Linked DNA regions of Sphaerotilus montanus. The protein of the gene in region 1 interacts with the protein of each later gene in a pairwise test. Links are inferred from orthologs where the notes say so. Each region holds a gene or a part of one and is shown on either strand. Other genes may lie near its edges. The genes, in order: hflC and ftsH.

The links.
Region 2: the proteins of hflC (region 1) and ftsH interact in binary tests that used the Escherichia coli proteins (3 or more experiments, as listed by UniProt). The link is inferred for Sphaerotilus montanus from one-to-one orthologs.

What each region holds. Positions count from the first base shown.
Region 1 is NZ_JACCFH010000001.1:3,756,212-3,764,576, forward strand. What follows is about bases 5,323-8,119. They hold hflC (protease modulator HflC), read left to right. Parts: upstream 5,323-6,180; coding sequence 6,181-7,059; downstream 7,060-8,119. Other genes in these bases: hflK (FtsH protease activity modulator HflK), read left to right, coding at 5,323-6,165; BDD16_RS17125 (DUF2065 domain-containing protein), read left to right, coding at 7,060-7,248; BDD16_RS17130 (ATP phosphoribosyltransferase regulatory subunit), read left to right, coding at 7,395-8,119. Also shown: BDD16_RS17090 (YfgM family protein), read left to right, coding at 1-660; BDD16_RS17095 (outer membrane protein assembly factor BamB), read left to right, coding at 657-1,796; ribosome biogenesis GTPase Der, read left to right, coding at 1,848-3,188; RNA chaperone Hfq, read left to right, coding at 3,264-3,506; GTPase HflX, read left to right, coding at 3,548-4,798; more of hflK, read left to right, coding at 4,819-5,322; more of BDD16_RS17130, read left to right, coding at 8,120-8,365.
Region 2 is NZ_JACCFH010000001.1:4,645,338-4,653,861, forward strand. What follows is about bases 1,861-4,816. They hold ftsH (ATP-dependent zinc metalloprotease FtsH), read right to left. Parts: upstream 4,316-4,816; coding sequence 2,405-4,315; downstream 1,861-2,404. Other genes in these bases: folP (dihydropteroate synthase), read right to left, coding at 1,861-2,315; BDD16_RS21250 (RlmE family RNA methyltransferase), read right to left, coding at 4,490-4,816. Also shown: glmM (phosphoglucosamine mutase), read right to left, coding at 31-1,362; more of folP, read right to left, coding at 1,455-1,860; more of BDD16_RS21250, read right to left, coding at 4,817-5,176; BDD16_RS21255 (YhbY family RNA-binding protein), read left to right, coding at 5,197-5,682; BDD16_RS21260 (DUF4149 domain-containing protein), read right to left, coding at 5,783-6,220; transcription elongation factor GreA, read right to left, coding at 6,234-6,710; carB (carbamoyl-phosphate synthase large subunit), read right to left, coding at 6,809-8,524. UniProt on the Escherichia coli protein: Acts as a processive, ATP-dependent zinc metallopeptidase for both cytoplasmic and membrane proteins. Plays a role in the quality control of integral membrane proteins.

The DNA.
Region 1 (8,365 bases):
GACCTCGAAGAACAGGAACAGCTCGACCAGCTCAAGCAGTTCTGGGCCAAGTTCGGCAACCTGATCACCTGGGTGCTGCTGATCGTGCTGACGGCGTATGCCGGCTGGAACGGCTGGCAGTACTGGCAGCGCGACCAGGCCGCCAAGGCCGGGGGCATCTACGACGAACTGGAGCGCTCGGCCCAGGCCGGCGATGCGGACCGGGTGACCAAGGTCTGGGCCGATCTGCAGGCCCGCTATCCGGCGACCGCATTTGCGGAGCAGGGCGGTCTGCTCGCCGCCAAGGTGCAGTTCGACAAGGGCCAGGCCGATGCCGCGCGCGGCACGCTGGAGTGGGTGGCCGCGAACGCCAAGGAAGACGAATACCGGGCGATTGCCCGCCTGCGTCTGGCGGGCGTGCACCTCGAAGCCAAGCGCCATGACGAGGCTCTGAAACTGGTCAGCAGCGAGGTCCCCGAGGCCTGGGCCGGGCTGGCCGCGGACCGCCGTGGCGACATCCTGCAGGCCCAGTCCAGGACTGCGGAGGCCGTGACGGCTTACCAGCAGGCCTGGAAGGCACTCGCCAAGGACGTGGACTACCGCCGTCTGGTCGAGGCCAAGCTGGTTGCGCTGGGTGCGGCGCCGCAGGAAGAGGGCGCTGCCTCGGGAGCCGCAAAATGACCATCCTGAACGCGTGCGGTCCCAGCGCTGTCCGGCGCTGTCTGGTGGTGGCCGTGGCCCTGCTGATGGCGGCCTGCTCTTCGGTCGAGCGGCCCAAGCCCACGCCGCTGGAGCCGCTGACGCCCCGGATCGCCGGCAAGCAGGTCTGGCGCCAGAGTCTGGGCCGGCCACTGGCCGGGCAGACGGTGGCCGTGCTGGGCGATCGTTTCATGCTCGCGGGTGACGATGGAAAGATCGTCAGCATGGACATTGGAACCGGCACGGTCCGCGGCCAGGTGACGGTCGGTGCACCGCTGTCGGCCGGTGTCGGCAGTGACGGACGGCATGCGGCCGTCGTCACCAGGAACAACGAACTGGTCGTGATCGACGGCGACCGCGAGATCTGGCGCACCCGGCTCAACTCGCGGGTAGTCACCGCGCCGCTGGTGGCGGGCGAGCGGGTGTTCATCCAGGCCGTCGACCGCAGCGTGCAGGCCTTCGACGTGTTCGATGGTCGCCGCCTGTGGACCGTGGGCCGATCGGGCGATGCCCTGTCGCTGGCGCAGCCGGGCGTGCTGCTGGCCTACCGCAACACGCTGCTGGTGGGCATGGGCGCGCGCCTGCTGGCGCTCGATCCGCTCACGGGGGCCCTGCGCGCGGACAGCACCCTCGCATCGCCGCGCGGGACCAACGAGGTCGAGCGGCTGGCCGACCTCGTCGGGCCGGCTGCACGCAGCGGGGACGTGGTCTGCGCCCGTTCCTTCCAGGTCGCGGTGACCTGCCTGAATGTCGAACGACATGCCGTGCTCTGGAGTCGACCGCAAGGCGGCTTCGAGGGTCTGGCGATCGATGCCGAGTTCGTGTCCGGTGCGGACGCGACCGACCGGGTCAGCGCCTGGCGCCGCGCCAGCGGGGATGTGGCGTGGACCTCGGACAAGCTCCGCTACCGTGGTCTGACGGCCCCGCTGGCCGTCGGCTCGACGCTGGTGTTCGGCGACAGCGAAGGCTGGCTCCATGTCCTGTCGCAGGACCGGGGCGAGCCCCTGCTGCGTCTGCCCACCGATGGCAGCGCGATCATTGCACCGCTGGTGCGCTCCGGCCTGACGATGCTGGCCGTGACCCGGTCCGGCAACGTGTTCGCGTTCCGGCCGGAATGACCCCGCGTTTTCCATAACAACCATTCAACTGCTACAGATCGGAACCGACCCATGAAACCCGTGATTGCCCTCGTCGGACGTCCCAACGTCGGCAAGTCCACGCTGTTCAACCGACTCACTGGACGCCGCGATGCCATCGTGGCCGACTACGCGGGCCTGACCCGCGACCGCCACTATGGCGACGGCGCCCTGGCCGGGCATGAATTCATCGTGATCGATACCGGCGGATTCGAACCCGATTGCACCTCCGGCATCTTCCAGGAGATGGCCAAGCAGACGCGGCAGGCCGTGGCCGAAGCGGACGCGGTGATCTTCGTGGTCGACGTGCGCGCGGGCCTGTCCGCCCAGGACCACGACATCGCCCGCTTCCTGCGCACCACCAGCAAGCGTGTGCTGCTGGCGGCAAACAAGGCCGAAGGCATGAAGGACGGCCCGCAGCTGGCCGAGTTCCACGAACTCGGCATCGGCGAGCCGCTGGCTGTTTCATCGGCCCACGGCCAGGGCATCCGCAGCCTGATCGAGCTGGCGCTCGAAGGCCTGGTGCCCGAGGTCGAGGAAGACGACGGCTTGCCGGAAGAGGAGCGCCCGACGCGTCTGGCGGTGTGTGGCCGTCCCAATGTCGGCAAGTCGACGCTCATCAACACCTGGCTCGGCGAAGAGCGTCTGGTGGCCTTCGATCTGCCGGGAACCACCCGCGACGCGATCGAGGTGCCGTTCGAACGCAATGGCCGCAAGTACAAGCTGATCGACACGGCCGGCCTGCGCCGCAAGGGCAAGGTGTTCGAGTCGATCGAGAAGTTCTCGGTCGTCAAGACGCTGCAGGCCATCGGGGACGCCAACGTCGTGCTGCTGCTGATCGACGCCACTGAAGGCGTGTCGGACCAGGATGCGCACATCGCGGGCTACATCCTGGACGCAGGCCGTGCGGTGGTCATCGCCATCAACAAGTGGGATGCCATCGACGAGTACCAGCGCCAGACGCTGCAGCGCTCGATCGAACAGCGGCTGGCCTTCCTGAAGTTCGCGCCGATCCTGCACATCTCCGCCAAGCGTCGCCAGGGCCTGGGGCCGCTGTGGAGTGCCATCGACGAGTCCTGGGCGTCGGCCAAGCGCAAGCTGCCCACGCCGGTGCTGACGCGTCTGCTGCAGGAAGCGGTGGATTTTCAACAGCCCAAGCGGGCGGGAATTTCCCGCCCCAAACTGCGTTATGCCCACCAAGGTGGGCAGAACCCGCCGTTGATCGTGATCCATGGCAATGCCGTGGAACACATCACCGACGTGTACAAACGCTATCTGGAGAGCCGTTTTCGCGAGCATTTCAAGCTCGTGGGCACTCCGTTGCGTATCGAGTTGCGCGCCTCGCGCAATCCCTTCACGGAAAAGGATTCCTGATCCGTCGGATCGTGGTCCCGGGCGTGTGATAACGTGCGGGCCTTCTTGAACTCCATTTCCAACACGGAGAATATCGTGAGCAACAAAGGGCAACTGCTACAAGACCCCTTCCTCAACCTGCTGCGCAAGGAGCATGTTCCGGTGTCGATCTACCTCGTCAACGGCATCAAGCTGCAGGGCCACATCGAGTCTTTTGATCAGTATGTGGTACTCCTTCGCAACACCGTCACCCAGATGGTCTACAAGCACGCGATCTCGACCGTCGTGCCGGGCCGACCGGTGAACTTCCACGCGGCAGAATCGCCGGAAGCCAGCTGACCGCCCGCAGCGGCCAGCCAGACGCGTCAACTCGAAGCACCTTGACTGCAACGGACTCTTCCCCTCTCCCACGCGCTGTTCTGGTCGGGGTCGATTTCGGCGCAAACGCGTCCTTCGATTCGACGCTGGATGAACTGGCCCTGCTGGCCCAGTCTGCGGGCGATGAGCCGGTCGCCCGGATCATCGCCCGCCGTCGCGCTCCCGATGCCGCACTGTTCGTGGGCTCGGGCAAGGCCGATGAAATCAAGCTCGTCGTGGCCGAGCACGGCGCCCAGTGCGTGATCTTCGATCAGGCACTGGGCCCTGCTCAGCAACGCAACCTCGAGCGCCACCTCGGCGTCGAAGTGCTCGACCGCATCGCACTCATCCTCGAAATCTTTGGCGCCCGCGCGCGCAGCCATGAAGGCAAGCTTCAGGTCGAACTCGCGCGGCTGCAATACCTCTCCACCCGCCTCGTGCGCCGCTGGTCCCATCTGGAACGCCAGCGTGGTGGCGTCGGTCTGCGCGGCGGTCCTGGGGAAACCCAGATCGAGCTGGACAAGCGCATGATCGCCGTGCGCATCAAGGCCGTGAAAGAGCGGCTGGACAAGGTGAAGCGTCAGCGCGGCACGCAGCGCAAGGCGCGCGAGCGCCAAGGTACTTTCCGCGTCTCGCTGGTGGGCTATACCAACGCGGGCAAGAGCACGCTGTTCAATGCGCTGGTCAAGGCGCAGACCTATGCGGCCGACCAGCTCTTCGCCACCCTCGACACGACCACGCGCCAGATGTACCTCGAGGACGCCCGTCGCAGCGTGTCATTGTCGGATACCGTGGGGTTCATCCGTGACCTGCCACACACGCTGGTCGATGCCTTCCAGGCCACGCTGCAGGAGGCCGCCGATGCGGATCTGCTGCTCCACGTGGTCGACGCGGCCAGCCCGGTCTGGCTTGACCAGATTCGGGAGGTCCAGCGGGTGCTGCACGAGATCGGTGCCGATGACGTGGCGCAGGTGCTGGTCTTCAACAAGATCGACGCCATGGAATCGGCGCAGCGCCCGCGTGCGCCTGGTGATCTCTACGAGCTCGCGCCTGGGCTGGTGGTGCCACGCTGGTTTGTCAGTGCCCGCACCGGCGAGGGACTGCCTGCATTGCGGCAGGCCATTGCCGAAGCGGCTCTGAACCAGGACCGCATGGAGGTTGCTGGTCGTACCGATCCCCGTTTCGACCCTGATCGCAGCGATACCGATGTGATCGAGATCGAAGACACGACGCCTGAACGGGTCGAAACCCTGCCCACGCCGCCCACGGCGTGAAGCATGTTGTAATTTCGGACATGAACAAGACGAATCCGATGGACGCTTACACGCCTGTTCGGGCCCCGTGGGGGGCTGTGGCTGGTTCTGCGCTGAATCTGGTCGCCGGGGCCGCGCGAACCCTGGTCTGCCAGTTGCGTGGCGCGCGCAATGCGCCCGCTGGCGCAGACGTGATGGCCAATTCCGGTCGCAACGACGGTCCGCCGGATCTGGACGAACTCTGGCGCGACTTCAACCAGAAACTCGGTGGCCTGTTTGGCGGCAAGACGCCTGCTGGCCGTGACGGAGGGGGCTCGCCGCCCTCCGGTCGCCCGGACCCTTCGTCCGACGGCCGTCTGTTCGGCGTTGGCGGGGGGCTGCTGGTGGGTGTGGCGGCGCTGCTGTGGCTGGGCAGCGGCTTCTTCATCGTGCAGGAAGGTCAGCAGGCCGTGATCCTCACGTTCGGCAAGTTCAGCCGCACGGTGGATGCCGGCATCCAGTACCGCTGGCCCTCGCCGTTCCAGTCGCATGACACCGTCAGCGTGACGCAGACGCGTTCCACCGAGGTGGGGCGCAACTCCGTCGTGCAGGCCACGGGTCTGCGCGACTCGTCCATGCTCACGCAGGACGAGAACATCGTCGACATCCGCTTCACCGTGCAATGGCGCTTGAAACAGGCCAAGGACTTCCTGTTCGAGAACCGCAATGTCGAAGAGGCGGTCCTGCAGGCGGCCGAATCGGCAGTGCGCGAGATCGTCGGGCGCGGCACGATGGATTCTGTTCTCTACGAGCAGCGCGATGCGATTGCCGTGGATCTGGTGAAATCGATCCAGGCCCAGCTCGACCGCCTCAAGGCGGGCATCCTCGTCGTCAATGTCAATGTCCAGAGCGTGCAGGCGCCCGAGCAGGTGCAGGCTGCCTTCGACGATGCATTCAAGGCCGGCGCCGACCGTGAACGCCTCAAGAACGAAGGCCAGGCCTACGCCAACGACATCATTCCCAAGGCCCGCGGCACGGCTGCACGCCTGGCCGAAGAGGCCGAAGGCTACCGCGCCCGCGTGGTGGCACAGGCTGAAGGCGATGGCGAGCGCTTCCGCAGCGTGCTCGCCGAGTACCAGAAGGCGCCGGGCGTGACCCGCGACCGGATGTACATCGACACCATGTCGCAGCTCTACGCCAATGTCAGCAAGGTGATGGTCGATTCGCGCAGCGGCAGCAACCTGCTCTATCTGCCGCTGGACAAGCTGATGCAGCAGTCGGCGGTCACATCGGCCACCGCGGCGTCGGGCGTGCCGCTGGTGCTGTCAGGCAACGACGGTGCTTCGGGCAGCAGCGTGGACGTGCGTTCACGCGACGGACAACGCAGTCGCGACCGTGACGTGCGCTGAGCAGGGGAACTTCAAATGAATCGAATCGGACTAATCGCGATCAGCGCCTTGATGGCGTTGCTCGTCTCCATGTCGATGCTGTTCGTGGTCGATCAGCGCAACTTCGCCGTCGTCTACTCGCTCGGCGAGATCAAGGAAGTCATCGCCGAGCCGGGACTGAAGTTCAAGCTGCCGCCGCCCCTGCAGAACGTGATCTTCATCGACCGCCGCACGCAGACGCTCGACAGCCCGGAAACGCGCCCGGTGTTCACCGCCGAGAAGCAGAGCCTGGTGATCGACTGGCTGGTCAAGTGGCGCATCACCGAGCCGCGCCAGTTCATCCGCAATACCGGCGTCGATCTGCGCAATGCCGAGGCGCGCCTGTCGCCCATCGTTCAGGCGGCGCTGAACGAGGAAGTCACCAAGCGCACCGTGCGGGCGATGCTCTCCACGGAGCGTGACAAGGTGATGCAGGGTGTGATGCAGCGCCTCAGCGACGATGCCAAGAACTTCGGCATCGAGATCGTCGATGTTCGCATCAAGCGGGTCGATTTCGCTGTCACGATCACGGAGTCGGTCTATCGCCGCATGGAGTCGGAGCGCAAGCGTGTTGCCAATGAACTGCGTTCCGAAGGCTCGGCGGATGGTGAAAAGATCCGCGCCGATGCGGATCGGCAGCGCGAGGTGATCCTGGCAGACGCTTACCGTGAAGCCCAGAAGGTCAAGGGCGAGGGCGATGCCAAGGCTTCGGCCATCTATGCCGAGGCGTTTGGCCGTGATCCCCAGTTCGCCAGTTTCTACCGCAGCCTGGAAGCCTACCGTTCGAGTTTCCGCAGCAAGAGCGACGTGCTTGTGCTCGACCCGTCGAGCGAGTTCTTCCGTGTGATGCGCAACGGCGGTGTGGGTGGCAAGTAAGTGACGCTGGACACGCTGCTGTCGGCCCTGGCGCTGGTGCTGGTGATCGAGGGGCTGATGCCGCTGTTCGGTCCTCGGCGGTGGCGCAGCGTCTTCGAGCAGGTTCTGGCGCTCGGGGACGGACAGATCCGGTTCATCGGTCTGATCAGTGTCCTGACCGGACTTCTGTTGCTGCTGCTCTTCAGTTGAGCGCCCTGTGGTCGGTTCCTGCCGGCCATCCTGCCTGTTGTCATCATGCCGACTTGGAGCAGGCCCGCAGCGGCTTCTTGCGTCGTGGCGGGCAGTGAAGCCGGTGTCCCCCGGGTAGAATCGTCGTTTTGATTTCCTGCACCGTTATGTCTTCTGCTTGGCTGTTGCCCGAGCACATTGCCGATGTGTTGCCTCACGAGGCTCGGCGAATCGAGGAGTTGCGGCGCATCCTGCTGGATGCCGCCCGTGGCTATGGCTATGAGCTGGTCATGCCGCCGCTGCTGGAGCATCTGGAGTCGCTGCTGAGCGGCACCGGCCGTGCGCTGGACCTGCGGACCTTCAAGCTGGTCGACCAGCTCAGCGGCCGCACGCTGGGTGTGCGCGCCGACACCACCCCCCAGGTGGCGCGCATTGATGCCCATCTGCTGAACCGTGCCGGACTGACCCGCCTGTGCTACTGCGGCCCTGTGCTGCACACGCTGCCGGCAGGCCCGGACAGCACGCGCGAGCCCCTGCAGTTCGGGGCCGAGATCTACGGACATGCCGGGCTCGAAGCCGATCTGGAGGTGCACGAGCTCGCGCTCGAGTGCCTGGGCCGTGCACGGGTCGAGTCGCTGGTGATGGATCTGGCGGATGCGCGCTTCGTTCAGGGTGCGCTGGTGGGCGTGACACTGTCGCCTGTCCAGGGCGATGCGCTGCGTGCCGCGCTGGCGTCCAAGGACCAGGCCGAACTGGAGGCGCTGACCGCCGATCTGCCTGCGATGAACCGCGAGGCACTGCGTCTGCTGCCGGCCTTGTTTGGTGGCGACGAGGTGCTGGAGATCGCCCGGGCGCGGTTGCCGAACAACACGCTGATCACCGCGGCGCTGGACGATGTGCAGTGGCTCGCCACGCACCTGCGCAGGGATTACCCGTCGTTGCGCCTGGGTTTCGATCTGGCTGATCTGTCTGGCTATGCCTATTACAGTGGTACCCGGTTCGCGATCTACAGCGCTGGCGGCACCGATGCACTGGTGCGTGGCGGGCGCTATGACAATGTCGGAGCCGTCTTCGGACGCCGGCGCGCGGCGGTGGGCTTCAGTCTTGACCTGAAGTCGGTCGTGGAGCATGTCCGTTT
Region 2 (8,524 bases), 890 kb from region 1 along the record:
GTTTTCAGGACGGTACGCCCGGGTATGGACTCAGGCCTTGACCGTGTCGGCCATCCGCTGTGCGCAGCGACGCGCCACGTCCGCGTCCTGCGCCTCCACCATCACCCGCAGCAACGGCTCCGTGCCCGAAGCACGAATCAGCACACGACCGGTGTCGCCGAGTTCGGCGGTGATGCGCTCTTCCTCCGCGAACAATGCCTGGTTGTTCTTCCAGTCCTGGCCAGGCGCCAGCCGGATGTTCAGCAGCGTCTGAGGGAACAGATCAACCCCCTCCAGCAGTTCGGACAGAGAACGGCAAGCGCGCTGCTGCGCCTGCAGGACCTGCAATGCGCTGACGATGCCGTCCCCGGTGGTGTGGCGGTCGAGCGCCAGCAGATGGCCGGACCCTTCTCCGCCGAGCTGCCAGCCACGCCGCGTCAGCTCTTCGAGAATGTAGCGATCGCCCACCTTGGCCCGCACGAACTCGATGCCGCGGCGCTTGATGGCGACCTCGACCGCCATGTTCGTCATCAGTGTTCCGACGACGCCCGGCACGTTTTCGCCCTGCGCCAGCCGGTCCACCACCATGGCATAGAGCAGCTCGTCGCCGTTGTACAGGCGACCTGCACCATCCACGACCTGCAGACGGTCGGCATCACCGTCGAGCGCGATGCCATAGTCGGCGCGGTGCAGCTTGACGGCCTCGACCAGCGCCTGCGGCGACGTGGCACCGACACCGTCATTGATGTTGTAGCCATCAGGCTCGCAGCCGATGCGAATCACCTCGGCCCCCAGCTCGTGGAACACATCCGGAGCGATGTGGTAGGCGGCACCGTTGGCCCCGTCGACGACGATCTTCAGGCCCTTGAGCGACAGATCGTTAGAGAATGTCGACTTGCAGAATTCCAGGTAGCGTCCCGGTGCATCGTTGAGACGGCGCGCCCGGCCGAGCGAGCTGGAGTCGGCCCAGAGCGGCTCTGCGGCCAGTGCCGCCTCGACCTCTTCTTCCCAGGCGTCCGGCAGTTTTTCGCCACGGGCCGAGAAGAACTTGATGCCGTTGTCGGCATACGGATTGTGCGAGGCACTGATGACCACCCCCAGGCTGAGGCGCAGCGCCCGGGTCAGGTAAGCCACGCCCGGGGTCGGCAAAGGGCCCGTCAGCATCACGTCCACGCCGGCCGAGTTGAGGCCGGCCTCCAGCGCCGACTCCAGCATGTAGCCGGAAATGCGAGTGTCCTTGCCGATCAGGACCACCGGACGCTCATGGGTCGCGCGCAATACACGACCGACAGCATTGCCAAGCCGAAGTACAAAATCTGGCGTAATCGGATAAGTACCAACTGCGCCACGAATTCCATCCGTACCGAAATACTTTCTGCTCATTGCAATCCCGTGAGGCAAATTTCTGATGAATGGCCATGTTACCCACCATGGCCTGCGTTACCTTAATGGCAGACCCGGTCTGCCGGCATGCGTCACAACAATCCGGCGGCACTCCACACGCGGAGTGCATCCACTGTTGCATCCACGTCATGGACACGGAGGATGCGTGCGCCGCACTGCGCCGCGGCCAAGGCCGCCGCCACGCTGGCGCAGAGTCGATCCGATACCGGCTTGCCCGTCACCGCTCCCAGCGAAGACTTGCGAGACCATCCCGCCAGCACCGGGTGGCCGAGGTCGAGCAAGGCCTGCTGTCCCCGCACCAACGCGAAGTTGTCTTCGACGCGCTTGCCAAAACCGATGCCCGGATCGAGCACGATGCGCTGGCGGTCCACCCCGCGCTCCACGAGTGCAAGCACCCGTTCCGCCAGGAAATCCCGCACCTCGGACACGATGTCGACATGCCAGGGCGCAGCCTGCATCGTCGGAGGATGACCGGACATGTGCATCAGGCAGACGCCACACTGGGGGTGATTCACCACCACGTCCATGGCACCGTCGGCACCCAGCGCCCGAATGTCATTGATGATGTCTGCCCCGAGGTCCAGCGCCCGCTGCATGACCTCCGGCTTGCAGGTGTCGATCGACAGCGGCACACCCAGCGACAACGCATCCCGCAGCACAGGTTCGATGCGCTGCCACTCCTGGTCTGCGGAAATCGACTCGGCTCCTGGGCGACTGGACTCCCCGCCGATGTCCAGCAGGTCAGCACCCTGTTGCAGCAACGTTTCACAGTGCTTCAGCGCCACGGCAGCAGAGGAACGTCCACCGTCGAAAAACGAATCTGGAGTGACGTTGACGATCCCCATGACCCGCACGACACGCAGATCGACCTGGTAGCGACTGGTGGACCAGACGAGGCTGGCGGAATGGTCGGGAATGGTGGATGGACGCATCACGAAGTACCTTGGCTTCTGATCGGGATCACAAATAAAAAACGGGGCTTGCGCCCCGTTTCTGGATTCCATTCTGGTTCTCTGTCGCGTCAGGCAGGTGCGGTCGCGTTGCCTGAACTGATGGACGGCGGGTTGGACGGACCACCAGGAGGCTTGTTGACCGAGGGGATCCAGTCCTTGGGCGGCTTCGGCGGACGACCGTTCATGATGTCCTCGATCTGGTCGGCGTCGATGGTTTCCCATTCGAGCAAGGCCTGCGCCATCACATGCATCTTGTCCTGGCTTTCCTCGATCAGGCGACGGGCCAGCGCGTACTGGTTGTCGATGATGCGGCGGATCTCGGAATCGACCTTCTGCATGGTCTGCTCGGACATGTTGGTGGTCTTGGTCACCGAACGGCCGAGGAACACTTCACCTTCGTTGTCCGCGTAGACCATCGGACCCAGTGCGTCGGTCATGCCGTAACGCGTGACCATGTCGCGGGCGATCTGGGTCGCACGCTCGAAGTCATTGCTGGCGCCGGTGGTCATCTGGTGCATGAAGACCTCTTCCGCGATCCGGCCACCGAACAGCACCGAGATCGTGGACAGCATGCGTTCCTTGTCCAGGCTGTAACGGTCGCCTTCCGGCAACTGCATCGTCACCCCCAGTGCGCGACCGCGCGGGATGATCGTCACCTTGTGGACCGGATCCGTCTTCGGCAGCAGGCGCGCGACGAGCGCATGACCCGCCTCGTGGTAGGCCGTGTTGCGGCGTTCCTCCTCCGGCATGATCATGGACTTCCGCTCGGGACCCATCATGATCTTGTCCTTGGCCTTCTCGAAGTCGACCATCTCCACGACACGACCATTGCGGCGAGCAGCGAACAGAGCGGCTTCATTGACCAGATTGGCCAGATCAGCGCCCGAGAAACCAGGCGTGCCACGCGCCAGGATATCGGCACGGATGTCCTGCCCGATCGGGATCTTGCGCATGTGCACGTTCAGGATCTGCTCGCGACCACGCACGTCCGGCAGCGTCACATACACCTGGCGGTCGAAGCGGCCGGGGCGCAGCAGGGCCGGGTCCAGGATGTCCGGACGGTTCGTGGCAGCCACGACGATGACGCCGAGGTTGGTCTCGAAACCATCCATCTCGACCAGCATCTGGTTGAGGGTCTGCTCGCGCTCGTCATTGCCGCCACCCAAGCCAGCACCACGGTGGCGACCGACCGCGTCGATTTCATCGATGAAGATGATGCAGGGCGCGTTCTTCTTGGCCTGCTCGAACATGTCGCGCACGCGGGCTGCACCGACACCGACGAACATTTCCACGAAATCCGAACCGGAGATCGAGAAGAACGGCACTTTCGCTTCACCGGCGATGGACTTCGCCAGCAGGGTCTTGCCGGTGCCGGGAGGGCCGACCATCAGCACGCCACGGGGAATGCGACCGCCGAGTTTCTGGAATTTCTGGGGATCCTTGAGGAAGTCCACCAGTTCCTTGACCTCTTCCTTGGCCTCGTCGCAGCCAGCCACATCGGCGAACGTCACCGAGTTGTTGGTGTCGTCGAGCATGCGGGCGCGGCTCTTGCCGAAGCTGAAGGCGCCGCCCTTGCCGCCACCCTGCATCTGGCGCATGAAGTAGACCCACACGCCGATCAGCAGCAGCATCGGACCCCAGGAGATCAGCAGGCTCGTCAGCAGGGAGGGCTCGTCGCGCGGCTTGACCCGGAACTTGATGCCGTTGCTGATGAGGTCACCAACCAGACCACGGTCCAGATAGGTGGCCGTGGTGCGGATCTTCTTGTCGTCCGTGGTCAGCGCCTCGATCTCGGCGCCGCCCGGGTTTTCCTGCAGCACCACCTCGCGGATGCGCTTGGAGCGCACCTCTTCAAGGAACTCGGAGTACCCGATCTGGTTACCGGCCGTGGCCGTGCGGTCAAACTGCTTGAAAACGGTGAACAGCACCAACGCTATCACCAGCCACACAGCTACTTTGGAGAACCATTGATTGTTCACCGCGGCTCCTTATTTGATTCGAACACGCCCCAGGTCGGGGCCTTGCGTGCCGCTTGGTACGCACCTATGCGGTAGATGGGGGCAATTCTAGTGCAGTCAACCCCCCGGCAAGCTGATGTTTGACGGGTAACCCTGACCTTGAGCAGGGCGGGCCGTGCACTCTCTCACCGGAACTCAGCTTCTCTTGTCGGCCTGTTTCAGCCCCAGCCCGACCAGAAAGGTTTCTGCCGATTTGTCGCGAGACGCCTTGGGCTTGATGGGCTTGACCACCCGGAAATGATCCTTGAACAACTGTACCAGCTGGCTATAACCACTGCCGTGGAACACCTTGCACACCAGCACGCCATCCGGGCGCAGATGGGCTTGCGCAAACTCGATGGCGAGTTCGATCAGATGGGCGATGCGGGCAGCGTCCGACACCTCGATGCCGGACAGGTTCGGCGCCATGTCCGACACCACGACATCGACGGAGCGCCCGCCCAGCACGTCGACCAGCTGCTGCAGCACCGCATCTTCACGGAAGTCGCCCTGGATGAAGCGCACGCCCTCGATCGGCTCGAAATCCAGCAGGTCGAGCGCAATGATCGTCCCGTTGAGCTCCCCCGCAGCCGCACCGCCGGCGCCCGCCTCCTTCGGCGCGAAACGGCGGCGCAGGTACTGGCTCCAGGCACCCGGACAGGCCCCCAGATCGACCACCACCTGACCCGGCCGGAACAGGTGGAAGGTCTCGTCGATTTCCTTGAGCTTGTAGGCGGCACGGGCACGGTAACCGTCGCGCTTGGACTGCCGGACGTAGGGATCGGTCAGGTGCTCGTTGAGCCACGCCTTGTTGATCTTCTTGCTTTTACTGTCGATCTTCATATCGCAACGATAATAGCGGCATGGCTGCCATCCAATTGACTCCGGCCCAGCGCAAGGAACACCGCGCTGAGGCCCACCACCTCGACCCCGTCGTCATGATCGGGTCCGAAGGACTCACTCCTGCCGTTCTCAAGGAGATCGACTCTGCCCTCAATGCCCACGGACTGATCAAGGTCCGTGTCTTCAGCGACGACCGCGCCGCACGCGAGGCCCTGCTGGCGTCGCTGTCCGACGAACTGGAGGCTGCACCGATCCAGCACATCGGCAAGCTGCTGGTGCTCTGGCGCCCGCTGCCGGCCAAGGAAGCGCGTCCGGACTCGCCCGATCGGCGTGCCTCGGCACCCCGCGTGGTGAAGCTGCTGACCTTCTCCAAGAGCGGCTCGCAACGCGCCCAGGTCAAGAAGCTCACCATCTTCGGCAATCAGCGTCTGACCGCGGGCGGCATCGTCAAGCGGTCCAAGAAGCGCCTGATCGGCACCAAGAAACGCGCGCAAAGCAGCGAATAAGCCCCACCGGGATCACACGCCCGCATCCGTCGTTGACGCAAGGACCCCGGCTTCGGGGTCTTTGCGTTTCTTACCGCGGGTAACGGTTTCCAATGGAATTTCAGCTTGTCCCGGCACCGCGCCAGACCAGCACCAGCAACAACAGGCCCTTCAGCACGAACATCACGCTGGAAATCCCGTGCAAGGCGCCAAAACTCAGGAGCCCCTGCCCCGCACGGGCCGCCTCCATCATCGGCTGCAGCGCAAAGTAACCCAGCACGGTGCAGAACAGCGCGCCGAGCACCAGCAGCAGATTGATCGACAGCACAGAACCTTGCCCGGCCCGCATCCGCCCGGAGGCCAGCCGCCGCTCGATCAGGAACAGCGCCGCGGCCAACCCAAGCGCTGCGTAGGCCTCGATGCGGAACATGTTGCCCGCCAGTCGCCCGGCGTCTGCACGCTCCAGTCCCGCAAACAGCACGGGCGCCGCCACGGCCGCCAGCGTCGCCACCAGGCCCAGCCACAACGCCGCCAGGACCGTTCGGAATCGACTCAGCATAGGGGCCACCGGATCAGGTGTAGCGCACTTCGATGATTTCGTAGTTCTTCGCCCCACCAGGCGCATTCACCACCGCCACGTCGCCGGCCTCCTTGCCGATCAGGGCCCGGGCAATGGGCGAGCCCACCGAGATGCGGCCGAACTTGATGTCCGCCTCGTCCTCGCCGACGATCTGGTAGGTCACGGCGTCACCCGTCTCTTCCTCCTCCAGGTCGACGGTGGCGCCGAACACGATCCGCCCGCCCGCGTTGAGCGTGCTGGGATCGATCACCTGTCCGACCGCGAGCTTGCCTTCGACTTCCAGAATGCGGCCTTCGATGAAGCCCTGCTTGTCCTTGGCCGCTTCGTACTCGGCGTTCTCGGACAAGTCGCCCTGCGCACGGGCCTCGGAGATCGCATTGATCACCCAGGGCCGCTCCACGGTCTTGAGCCGGTGCAGCTCGGCTTTGAGCAGCTCGGCGCCGCGCTTGGTCAACGGAATCGTGGCCATGGTTCTTCTAACTCGATAGTCGATTGCAGGGACAAAAACGAGCCGCCGCCAGCTTCCCTGCGGAAGGCCGGCGGCGGCGACAGATCAAGGCGCGGAGTTTAGATCAGTTCGGCATGCAGCTCTTGCAGGGAAACAACCGAGAGACCGTCCTGGTGCTTGAGCGCTTCGGTCGCGGCCTCGCAGCCGGCCATCGTCGTGTAGTACGTCACCCGGTTGGCCAGCGCAGCGGTGCGGATGTGGCGCGAATCGGCAATCGCCGTGCGCGTCTCGTCCACGGTCGTGAAGACCAGCTGGATCTCGCCGGACTTGATGATGTCCGCGATGTGCGGGCGGCCGTCCTTGACCTTGTTGACGACCTTGACCGGGATGCCGGCGGCCGAGATGGCGCCCGCCGTGCCCTTGGTCGCCACGATGCCGAAGCCCAGTGCATGCAGGTCGCGGGCAATCGCCACGGCGCGCGGATGGTCCTTGGTCTTGACCGACAGCACGACGTTGCCACTGCGCGGCAGACGCGAGCCGGCCCCGAGCTGGCTCTTGAGCATCGCCTCGGCAAAGGTCTTGCCAACGCCCATGACTTCGCCGGTCGAACGCATTTCCGGGCTGAGGATGGGGTCCACGCCGGGGAACTTGTTGAACGGGAAGACGGCTTCCTTGACGCTGAAGTACGGCGGAACGACTTCGTGCGGCACCTGGCCGTTCGGGTCCTTCTGGTCCGCCAGCGACTGCCCGGCCATGCAGCGCGCAGCGATCTTGGCCAGCGGCTGACCGGTCGCCTTCGACACGAAGGGCACGGTGCGCGAGGCGCGCGGATTGACTTCCAGCACATAGACGGTGCAGGCATCGAGCCCGGCCGTCACGTCACCCTGGATCGCGAACTGGACGTTCATCAGGCCGATCACCTTCAGCGCACGGGCCATCAGCGCGGTCTGGCGGCGCAGTTCGTCCTGCAGCACGGCCGACAGCGTGTACGGCGGCAGCGAACAGGCCGAGTCGCCGGAGTGGACGCCCGCCTGCTCGATGTGCTCCATGATCCCGCCGATCATCACCGCGCCGCTGGCGTCGGCGATGCAGTCCATGTCGACTTCGACCGCGTCATCCAGGAAGCGGTCCAGCAGCACCGGCGACTTGTCGGAGACGCGCACCGCTTCGCGCATGTAGCGCTCCAGGTCCTTGTCACCGTGCACGATTTCCATCGCGCGACCACCCAGCACATAGCTCGGGCGCACCACCAGCGGATAGCCGATCTCGTTGGCCAGCGCCAGCGCCGCGTCTTCGGTACGGGCCGTGCGGTTGGGCGGCTGCTTCAGGCCGACAGCGTGCAGCAGCTGCTGGAAACGCTCGCGGTCCTCGGCCACGTCGATCGAGTCCGGGCTGGTGCCGATGATGGGCACGCCGTTGGCTTCCAGGTCCAGCGCCAGCTTCAGCGGCGTCTGGCCACCGTACTGCACGATCACGCCGACCGGCTTTTCCTTCTCGACGATCTCCAGCACGTCTTCGAGCGTCACCGGCTCGAAGTACAGGCGGTCGGAGGTGTCGTAGTCGGTCGAGACGGTCTCGGGGTTGCAGTTGACCATGATGGTCTCGTAGCCATCCTCGCGCATGGCGAGGGCGGCGTGGACGCAGCAGTAGTCGAACTCGATGCCCTGGCCGATGCGGTTCGGACCACCGCCCAGCACCATGATCTTCTTGTTCGTGGTCGGCGCGGCCTCGCACTCGCCGTCGGCGTTCTCGTAGCACGAGTACAGGTAGGCGGTCTGCGTGGCGAACTCGGCGGCGCAGGTGTCCACGCGCTTGTAGACGGGACGCACACCCAG